Regions from separate parts of the Microbulbifer sp. SH-1 genome, predicted to be linked through region 2. Evidence: predicted binding sites of a transcription regulator. Region 2 holds the regulator's gene; the other holds the start of a gene.
What was found. Region 2 encodes LexA, which represses DNA repair genes until DNA is damaged. Its sites were predicted from a motif close to ACTGTNTNTANANACAGT; they were not measured.

Region 1 (4,419 bases), 1.4 Mb from region 2:
ACTGGTGGACATCAAGGATCTGATGACCGATGTGGACTTCAAAGTGTTCTCCGGCCCCGCGAACGACCCGAAAGGCCGTGTCACTGCGCTGAAAGTGCCCGGTGGCAACGACAAACTGACGCGCAAGCAGATCGACGATTACACCAAATTTGTGGGTATCTACGGTGCCAAGGGCCTCGCCTATATCAAGGTCAACGACAAGTCCGACCTGGAAAACGGCCTGCAGTCCCCCATCGTCAAGTTCCTGCCAAACGATGTGCGCGCAGCTATTCTCGACCGTCTGCGGGCGGAGAACGGCGATTTGATCTTCTTCGGCGCCGACAAGGGCAAAATTGTATCCGAAGCTCTCGGCGCCCTGCGCTGCAAGCTGGGAGAAGACCTCAACCTGTACGTCGCCGAATGGGCCCCGTTGTGGGTGGTGGACTTCCCGATGTTCGAAGAGAACGACGACGGCAGTATTACCGCGCTGCACCACCCGTTCACTTCACCCTCCTGCGCACCGGAGGAGCTGGAGAAGAACCCGCTGGAGGCCCTGTCGCGCGCTTACGATATGGTGCTGAACGGCACTGAGCTGGGTGGAGGATCCATCCGTATCCACAATCAGGAAATGCAGCAGACCGTATTCCGCGCCCTGGGCATCAGCGCCGAAGAGCAGCGCGAAAAATTCGGCTTCCTGCTGGATGCACTGAAATACGGTGCGCCGCCCCACGGTGGCCTTGCCTTCGGCCTCGACCGCCTGGTGATGCTGATGACCAACAGCGACTCCATCCGCGACGTCATCGCCTTCCCGAAAACCCAGAGTGCTGCCTGTGTGATGACCGACGCCCCCGGCGCGGTAGATGCCAAACAGCTGCGCGAGCTGAGCATTCGCCTGCGCAGTAAAGAAGAGCAGGTAGGTTAAGTTGTAGAAAACCGCTGTAGGAGCCTGCTTGCAGGCGAATTTCGCACTGCGAATGTTCGCCTGCAAGCAGGCTCCTACAGGGAGACGACGGAGGAAAAATTGATGGCTGGACACAGTAAATGGGCCAACATCAAGCACCGCAAGGCTGCCCAGGATGCCAAGCGGGGCAAGATTTTCACCAAGATCATTCGCGAACTGACCGTCGCCGCCAAGGCCGGTGCCAATCCGGATGACAACCCCACCCTGCGTGCCACCATCGATAAGGCCCTCGGCGCGAACATGAAGCGCGACACCATCGACAAAGCGATTGCCCGCGGTGCTGGCGCCAATGACGGCGATAACTACGAGGCGGTCATCTACGAAGGCTATGGCGTTGGCGGTGTCGCGGTGCTGGTGGAATGCCTGACCGACAACCGCAACCGCACCGTAAGTGAAGTGCGCCACGCCTTCAGCAAGCGTGGCGGCAATCTGGGTACCGACGGCTCCGTGGCCTATCTGTTCTCGCGCAAGGGGCAGATGTTCTACGACGCGGGTGTGGATGAAGATGCACTGATGGAAGCGGCGCTGGAAGCCGGTGCGGAAGATATCGTCACCAATGACGACGGCAGCATCGAGGTAACCACCGAGTTTACCGATTACATGCCGGTAAAGGAGGCGCTGACCGCAGCGGGCTTCGCTCCAGCGAGCGCGGAAATCGCCATGATCCCCTCCACCACCATCGCGCTGGATAAAGAGGGTGCGGAGAAGGTATTGGCACTGGTGGATATGCTGGAAGACCTGGACGATGTGCAGAACGTCTACACCAATGCGGATATCCCGGAAGAGGTAATGGCCGAACTCGGGTAATCCTGCTTCGCGCCCCTGATATGCCCCGCCAGTCGGGGCATTTTTGTTTCCGGGGATTGCCCCTTTCGCCTTGACGCCCCGCAATCGCCTTGGGACACTTCCCGCCGGAATTGTATAAATGTACAGGGGGCAGGCAGCCGTGACCCGAATTCTGGGGATAGACCCCGGCTCACGCAAGACCGGCTATGGCCTGATCGACGTGGAGCGCTCCAGTGCCCGCTATGTGGCCAGCGGCGTGATCCGCATACCGGATGCCCCGTTGCCGGAGCGGCTCAAACTCATCTTCGACGCAGTGAGCCAGATTGCCCAGCAGTACCAGCCACAGCAGATGGCCATTGAAAATGTGTTCATGGCCAAGAGCGCGGGTTCGGCCCTGAAGCTCGGCCAGGCGAGGGGCGCCGCCATCGTCGCCGCTGCCAACGCAGGTCTGCCGGTGTCGGAATACGAAGCGCGCAAGGTGAAACAGGCGGTGGTGGGCAGTGGTGCGGCGGACAAGTTACAAGTCCAGCACATGGTCAAAACCCTATTGAAACTCCCCGCCTCGCCGCAGGAAGACGCCGCGGATGCACTGGCGGTGGCACTCTGTCATCTGCACACGATGCAGACATTGATCCAGTCCTCTACCGGAAGCCGGGCCCGGTTCCGGCGCGGAAGGTTGAGTGTGACTTGATCGGATGGAAAGAAAAAAGTCTGCGGACCCGAAATAAAATCTGGAAAAACAATGATCGGAAGACTTACCGGCAAACTGGCCGCGGTTCAGCCGCCGCAACTTTTGGTGGATGTGCAGGGCGTCGGCTACGAAGTGCTGGCTCCCATGACCACCATCTTTGAACTGCCGCAACTCGGTGGCAGTGTGCAGTTGCATACGCATCTGGCGGTGTCGGAAACCTCCCAGCAGCTGTTCGGTTTTATCCGCGAATCGGATCGCCAGCTGTTCCGCATCCTGATTAAGGTCAACGGCGTCGGCCCGAAAATGGCGCTGGCAATTCTCTCCGGCCTCGATGGCGCCGCGCTGGCGCGCTGTGTGGCGGACGATAATGTGGGGGCGCTGGTAAAAGTACCCGGTGTGGGCAAGAAAACCGCCGAGCGCCTGATCATCGAGCTGCGCGGCAAACTCACCCCGCAGGCCGGTGATCTCGGCGACATCCCGCTGTTGGCGGTGAATGCCGAACCCAAGTTGGACCATGCGGGCGAGGCGGAAAGTGCTCTGGTTGCGCTCGGTTACAAGCCCACGGATGCCACCAAAATGGTCTCCCGCGCCGCCAAGGAGCAGCCCGACGCCGACAGCGCCAGCTTGATCCGTATCGCCCTGAAGAGCATGGCCCCTGCCTGATAATTGAGTGCATCCAGTGATTGAAGCCGACCGTCTCATCGCCCCCGAACCCATAGGCCCTTCCGGCCAGGAAGATCAGTACGACCGCGCCGTGCGCCCCAAATCCTTGTCCGATTACGTCGGCCAGCCGGTGGTGCGCGAGCAGATGGAGATCTTTATTCAGGCCGCGAAGCTGCGCAAAGAGGCGCTGGACCACACCCTGGTGTTCGGCCCCCCCGGTCTCGGCAAGACCACGCTCGCCAACATTATCGCCGCAGAAATGGGTGTGGCGATCAAGACGACGTCTGGCCCCGTGCTGGAAAAGGCCGGCGATCTCGCCGCCATCATGACCAATCTCGAGCCGGGGGATGTGCTGTTCATCGACGAGATCCACCGCCTCAGTCCCCATGTGGAAGAGGTGCTGTATCCGGCAATGGAGGACTATCAGCTCGACATCATGATCGGCGAAGGGCCGGCGGCGCGCTCGATCAAGCTGGACCTGCCGCCGTTTACGTTGGTGGGAGCCACCACGCGTGCGGGCCTGCTTACCTCTCCACTGCGGGATCGCTTCGGTATCGTGCAGCGGCTCGAGTTTTACAACATCGACGACCTCACCAGCATCGTCGCCCGCTCGGCGCGACTCATGGGCGTGGAGATGGATGAGGGGGGCGCGCGCGAGGTCGCGTGCCGCGCCCGCGGTACGCCGCGTATTGCCAACCGCCTGCTGCGCCGGGTGCGCGACTACGCCGAAGTAAAAGGCAATGGTCGTGTGTGTGTGGATATCGCCGACCGCGCGCTCAACATGCTGAACGTGGACGCCCGCGGATTCGATCAGCTCGACCGCCGTATGCTGCTCACCATGATCGAGAAGTTTGACGGCGGCCCGGTAGGGGTCGACAGTCTTGCCGCCGCGGTCAGCGAAGAGCGCGACACTATCGAGGACGTGCTCGAGCCCTACCTGATCCAGCAGGGATATATCACCCGCACCCCGCGGGGGCGGCTGGTGACGGCGCTGGCGTACGAACATTTTGGTATCCCGAAGCCCGACCGCACCTGACGAAGCGGTCGTCATCCTGTAGCATGTTGTCCCATCGTTGGTCGCCAGCGCTCGCTAGGTTTCCAGAGGTTCCTTGCGGGTGGACCGGTGGCCCCAAAACCGCAGAAGACCAATAAAACCGAGTTCGCGGTCGGCGATTTAAGGACAGAAAGTGTCAGAACCCTTCCACATCCCCATCCGTGTCTATATCGAGGATACCGACGCTGGTGGCATCGTTTATTACGTAAATTATTTGAAGTATATGGAGCGGGCCCGCACAGAACTGGTCCGCTCACTCGGCTATGATAAGCCGGCAATGCCTCA
Region 2 (4,419 bases):
GCTATGTGCGCCTGGAAAACCGCCGTTTCTACGCGGAAAAAATGGGCGACATCGTCACCGACCGTCTGAGTGAAAGCTTCACCGACCTGATGGACTACGGTTTCACCGCGAGCCTGGAAGAATCCCTGGATGCCGTGGCTGAAGGGAAAAAAGGGTGGAAGGCACTTCTGGATGAGTTCTACACGGACTTCAGCAAGCGCCTGGAACAAGCTCAGGATACCGACGGTGGCATGCGACGCAATGCGCCCACGGATACCGATATCAAGTGCGGTCAGTGCGGCCGCCATATGCAGATTCGCACCGGTTCCACCGGCGTTTTCCTGGGGTGTTCCGGCTATGCGTTACCGCCAAAGGAGCGCTGCACCAACACCATGAATCTGGTGTCCGGCGAAGAGGCTATCGACGCGGATAAGGATGACGAAGCCGAAACCCGTCAACTGCGGGACAAACATCGGTGCCCCAAATGCGGCACCGCTATGGACAGTTATCTGGTGGACGAGCAGCGCAAGCTGCATATCTGCGGAAACAACCCGGACTGCAACGGCTTCGAGGTGGAAAAGGGCACGTTCAAGATCAAGGGTTATGACGGCCCATTGATTGAGTGCGACAAGTGCGGCAGCGACATGCAGTTGAAGTCTGGCCGCTTTGGCAAATACTTCGGCTGCACCAATGATGCCTGTAAAAACACCCGCAAACTGCTCAAGAACGGTCAGCCCGCGCCGCCGAAAATGGACCCGGTACCCATGCCGGAGCTCGCCTGTGAAAAGGTCGACGACACTTACATCCTGCGCGACGGTGCTTCGGGTCTGTTCCTGGCTGCCAGCCAGTTCCCGAAAAACCGCGAGACCCGCGCGCCGCTGGTGAAGGAGCTGCTGCCGCATAAGGATGAGATTGATCCCAAGTACAGTTTCCTGTTCTCCGCACCTACGGAAGACAGCGAGGGCCGGGATACGGTTGTGCGTTTTAGCCGCAAAACCCAGGAACAGTACGTGCAATCCGAGGAAGACGGCAAGGCAACCGGCTGGAAGGCGTTCTATACCGGCGGTAAATGGCTGGTAGAGGACTCAGGCAGCAAATCCGCAGGGCCGAAAAAATCGGCTGCTAAAAAGGCGCCGGCGAAAAAGGCCGCGGCCAAAAAAGCAGCCGCGAAAAAAGCCCCGGCCAAAAAGTCACCGGCGAAATAGGTGAAGCAATGAGCAACCCCTATACCGGTCTGGTGGCTTCGGCCCTGCGAAAATCAGAGCTGATATTGCATTCACTGGATACCGCCGACGATGAAAGCCCGCCGCTGTTGCGGTCCGCGCTGCTTGAGGGTGCGTTGTTGCAGTTGTGGCGGGCTTATCGCGCGTTTCTGGCAGAGCAGGGCTACCAGCTGCAACTGGGCTTCAGACCTGGTGGCGAGCCGGACACTGCGGTCCGGTTACAGGAGCTGGTAAGTGCGCGCAACAAATACAGCGCTGAGGTCGCTGAGCTGCTGGATCTGGAGGAAAACCCCGAGAGCTGGTTTGCGGCTATGGCGCACTGCTGGCGGGGGTTGTGGCGCCCCACGGCGGGTGGAGGCCAGGAGTCTTCTCCGACCGCCAGCGGTGTGCAGTCCCTGATACCCCTGCGGCAGGTGGATTCAAACATTCCTGCCAGTCTCAGTGTGGAGAGCCTCAGATTTTGGCAGCGCCAGCTCGGCGAGCTGGTGGCACGGCAGCGCGCCCAGAGCGTGGAATGGTGATCAGGTTAGTGCGGCGCCACTCCCGACCGTGTCTGGCCACTGAATAATCACTGATCCCTGTGTTACACTGCCCGCAAATCCCGCTGTAACTGGAGAAGTGAATGTCCTCTGAGACTTACGAAATCATCGAGTTGTCCAATGGTGATGTGGCGCTGCGACGCGCTGGTCACAGGGAGGACCCGCTGGTGCGTATTCATTTCTCGGACGAAAGCCTGAACTTCCTGCGCGAGCACAAGATTGCGATCGCTCGTGCCATGTTGGAGGCCGGTATTGAGGCGGTGCAGGATCTCGGTGCCCTGGAGCCGGAACCCTTTGAAGAGGAAGAGGTGGACGTTACGGAACACACCATCCACTGAGGAGGAAAGCTCCCGGTGGACCAACAAAAACGGGGCTCGATGAGCCCCGTTTTTGTTGGATGACGCACAGGCTATTCGCCTGCAGGTTAGAACGGGTTCTGGCGAATTACGCCGACCGCGAGTCCTTCAATCGCGAAATTCTTGTCGCGCATATCTACTTCGATGACGTCAAATTCTTCATTCTCCGGCAACAGCTGGACCATCGCCTGGTTGCCGCGGCGCTTAAAGCGCTTAACGGTCACCTCGTCTTCGATTCGCGCCACCACAATCTGTCCGTTGCGGATATTGTCGGTGCGCTGTACCGCGAGAAGGTCTCCATCAAAAATGCCGGCGTTCTTCATGCTCATGCCGTGCACCCGCAACAGGTAATCCGCCGGCGGGTGGAAGAATTCCGCGGGGATCTCGCAGTACTCCTCGATATTCTCCTCCGCCAGAATCGGGTTGCCCGCGGCTACCCGGCCAACAATGGGTAGGCCACTCTGGTGGCCGGGAATGCGAATGCCCCGGGAAGCACCGGCAACCATTTCAATCGCCCCCTTGCGCGCGAGCGCCTTTAGGTGTTCTTCCGCTGCGTTTGGCGAGCGAAAGCCCAATTCCTGTGCGATCTCGGCCCGGGTGGGCGGGTAACCCGTTTCGTCCAGATAGGATTTGATCAGTTCCAGTACCTGAGCCTGGCGAGCAGTGAGGTTTGTCATGGGCGTTTCCTGTTGTCTGTATTTTTATACAGTTGCTGGGATTATATACAGATTTCTCCCTCACGCAATCCACAAGGCTCTCGCGTCAATACTGCTAGACTTGGAGGGACCGGCGAACTCCAAAACCTGCGCTGACTCGGTTTGCCGATTCGCTGCCAACATAAGAAGTAAGAGCGATTAGGAGAAGGCATATGCTGGATGCAAAAATGCCGGAAGCGTGGCGCGTGCTTCGTATTCAGTCTGAACTCGTCGATGGCATAGAGCGCCTGATTACGCTTAAGGGTGCGGTGACCGTATTTGGCAGCGCACGTTTTCGGGAAGACGCTGTTGAGTACCAACAAGGGGTGCGGCTGGGCGAGCTGCTGGCGGGTGAGGGCATCCCGGTTATCACCGGCGGTGGCCCGGGTATTATGGAGGCGTGCAATCGCGGCGCATTTACCCATGCCGGCGCTTCAATAGGCCTGAATATCGAGCTGCCATTCGAACAGGTGCCCAACCCCTATTTGGATATCCACCTGAACTTCCGCTATTTCTTCGTGCGCAAATTCATGTTTGTGAAGCATGCGGTTGGCTTCATAGCCATGCCTGGGGGCTATGGCACCATGGATGAGCTGTTTGAGGCGCTGACGCTGGTGCAGACCCAGAAGGTGCGGCGTTTTCCCATTGTGCTGGTCGGGAAGCGCTACTGGTCTGGTCTGCTGGAGTGGCTGGTGGGTACCGTACTTGAGCGCGCGTGTATCGATGCCGCTGATCTGGAGCTGTTCAAACTGGTGGATACCGTGGATGAGGCAGCGGAAATCATCATCGACTTCATTCGTAAGCGGGATGAGTAGAGACCGTCGCCCGCTGGGGCTGGTTGAGCCTGTTGTTCGTCTGGGCAACATTCGTCCGGGCAACAATCGCCATCACGGCCCTTCGTCTGTTCCCGGGAAGGTTTCACCCTCAAGGCGGTCTATGGTGCTCTGAACCGGAGAAAAAATCGGACTGGTGTAGCCGGAGTCTTCGTCGTCCTGCATCTCTTGCGCCCAGGAGCCGTAGCCCGCGTTGGCATCTTCCGGAGCTGCGGCGCCGATGACGGGCAATCGCGGCCAACTGTGAAAATCAATTTCATCAAGAGTGCCGTCGAGATACTGAATCTCGATGGTGCGGGATGGTTGGTCCACAGCGACCACTTCAAACAAATCACCGCTTTGAAAGTTCTCGAACCAGCTGCCTATTTCCGGCGCTATTCTCGCCATGGGGTACCTCCTGTCGTCATCACCCAAAGACGCCAATCACTGGCCTTTCATTCCAATCTAGTGTGCCGCGATCAAAGCTGGTAACCGGAGAGTCGCGAGAACTGCACGGCTTAACGAGACTGTGAGCGAGCTGGCCGTTTGCGGGTGGCAGTATGCAAGTGGGAGGTTTTCGGAAATGTTCGATCGGGTGTCGATGTGCTAGTCTCAGCTCTTAAACAAACGTTTTAATTGATGGTTTGAATTGGATGAGTCAGCTGGATACCGTCAACCGTATTCTCGATGCCGCTGAGGTGCTGTTTGCCGAACGGGGCTTCACCGAGACCTCTTTGCGCACCATTACCAGCACGGCGGGCGTCAATCTCGCGGCGGTAAATTATCATTTTGGTTCGAAAAAAGAACTGATACAG

Region 1: a site for LexA is predicted at 1,857-1,874, ahead of ruvC (crossover junction endodeoxyribonuclease RuvC). Genes of this name have one in related genera too.

The regions. Positions count from the first base shown of each region.
Region 1 covers NZ_CP046948.1:4,572,661-4,577,079, forward strand. Annotated here, with positions in the region: gene aspS (aspartate--tRNA ligase) at 1-901, shown strand, start outside; gene GNX18_RS18925 (YebC/PmpR family DNA-binding transcriptional regulator) at 1,004-1,747, shown strand; gene ruvC (crossover junction endodeoxyribonuclease RuvC) at 1,887-2,417, shown strand; gene ruvA (Holliday junction branch migration protein RuvA) at 2,469-3,080, shown strand; gene ruvB (Holliday junction branch migration DNA helicase RuvB) at 3,097-4,116, shown strand; gene ybgC (tol-pal system-associated acyl-CoA thioesterase) at 4,268-4,419, shown strand, end outside.
Region 2 covers NZ_CP046948.1:1,313,644-1,318,062, reverse strand. Annotated here, with positions in the region: gene topA (type I DNA topoisomerase) at 1-1,184, shown strand, start outside; gene GNX18_RS05815 (DUF6586 family protein) at 1,193-1,723, shown strand; gene GNX18_RS05810 (hypothetical protein) at 1,825-2,079, shown strand; gene lexA (transcriptional repressor LexA) at 2,166-2,774, opposite strand; gene GNX18_RS05800 (TIGR00730 family Rossman fold protein) at 2,966-3,607, shown strand; gene GNX18_RS05795 (DUF6763 family protein) at 3,680-4,012, opposite strand; gene GNX18_RS05790 (TetR/AcrR family transcriptional regulator) at 4,258-4,419, shown strand, end outside.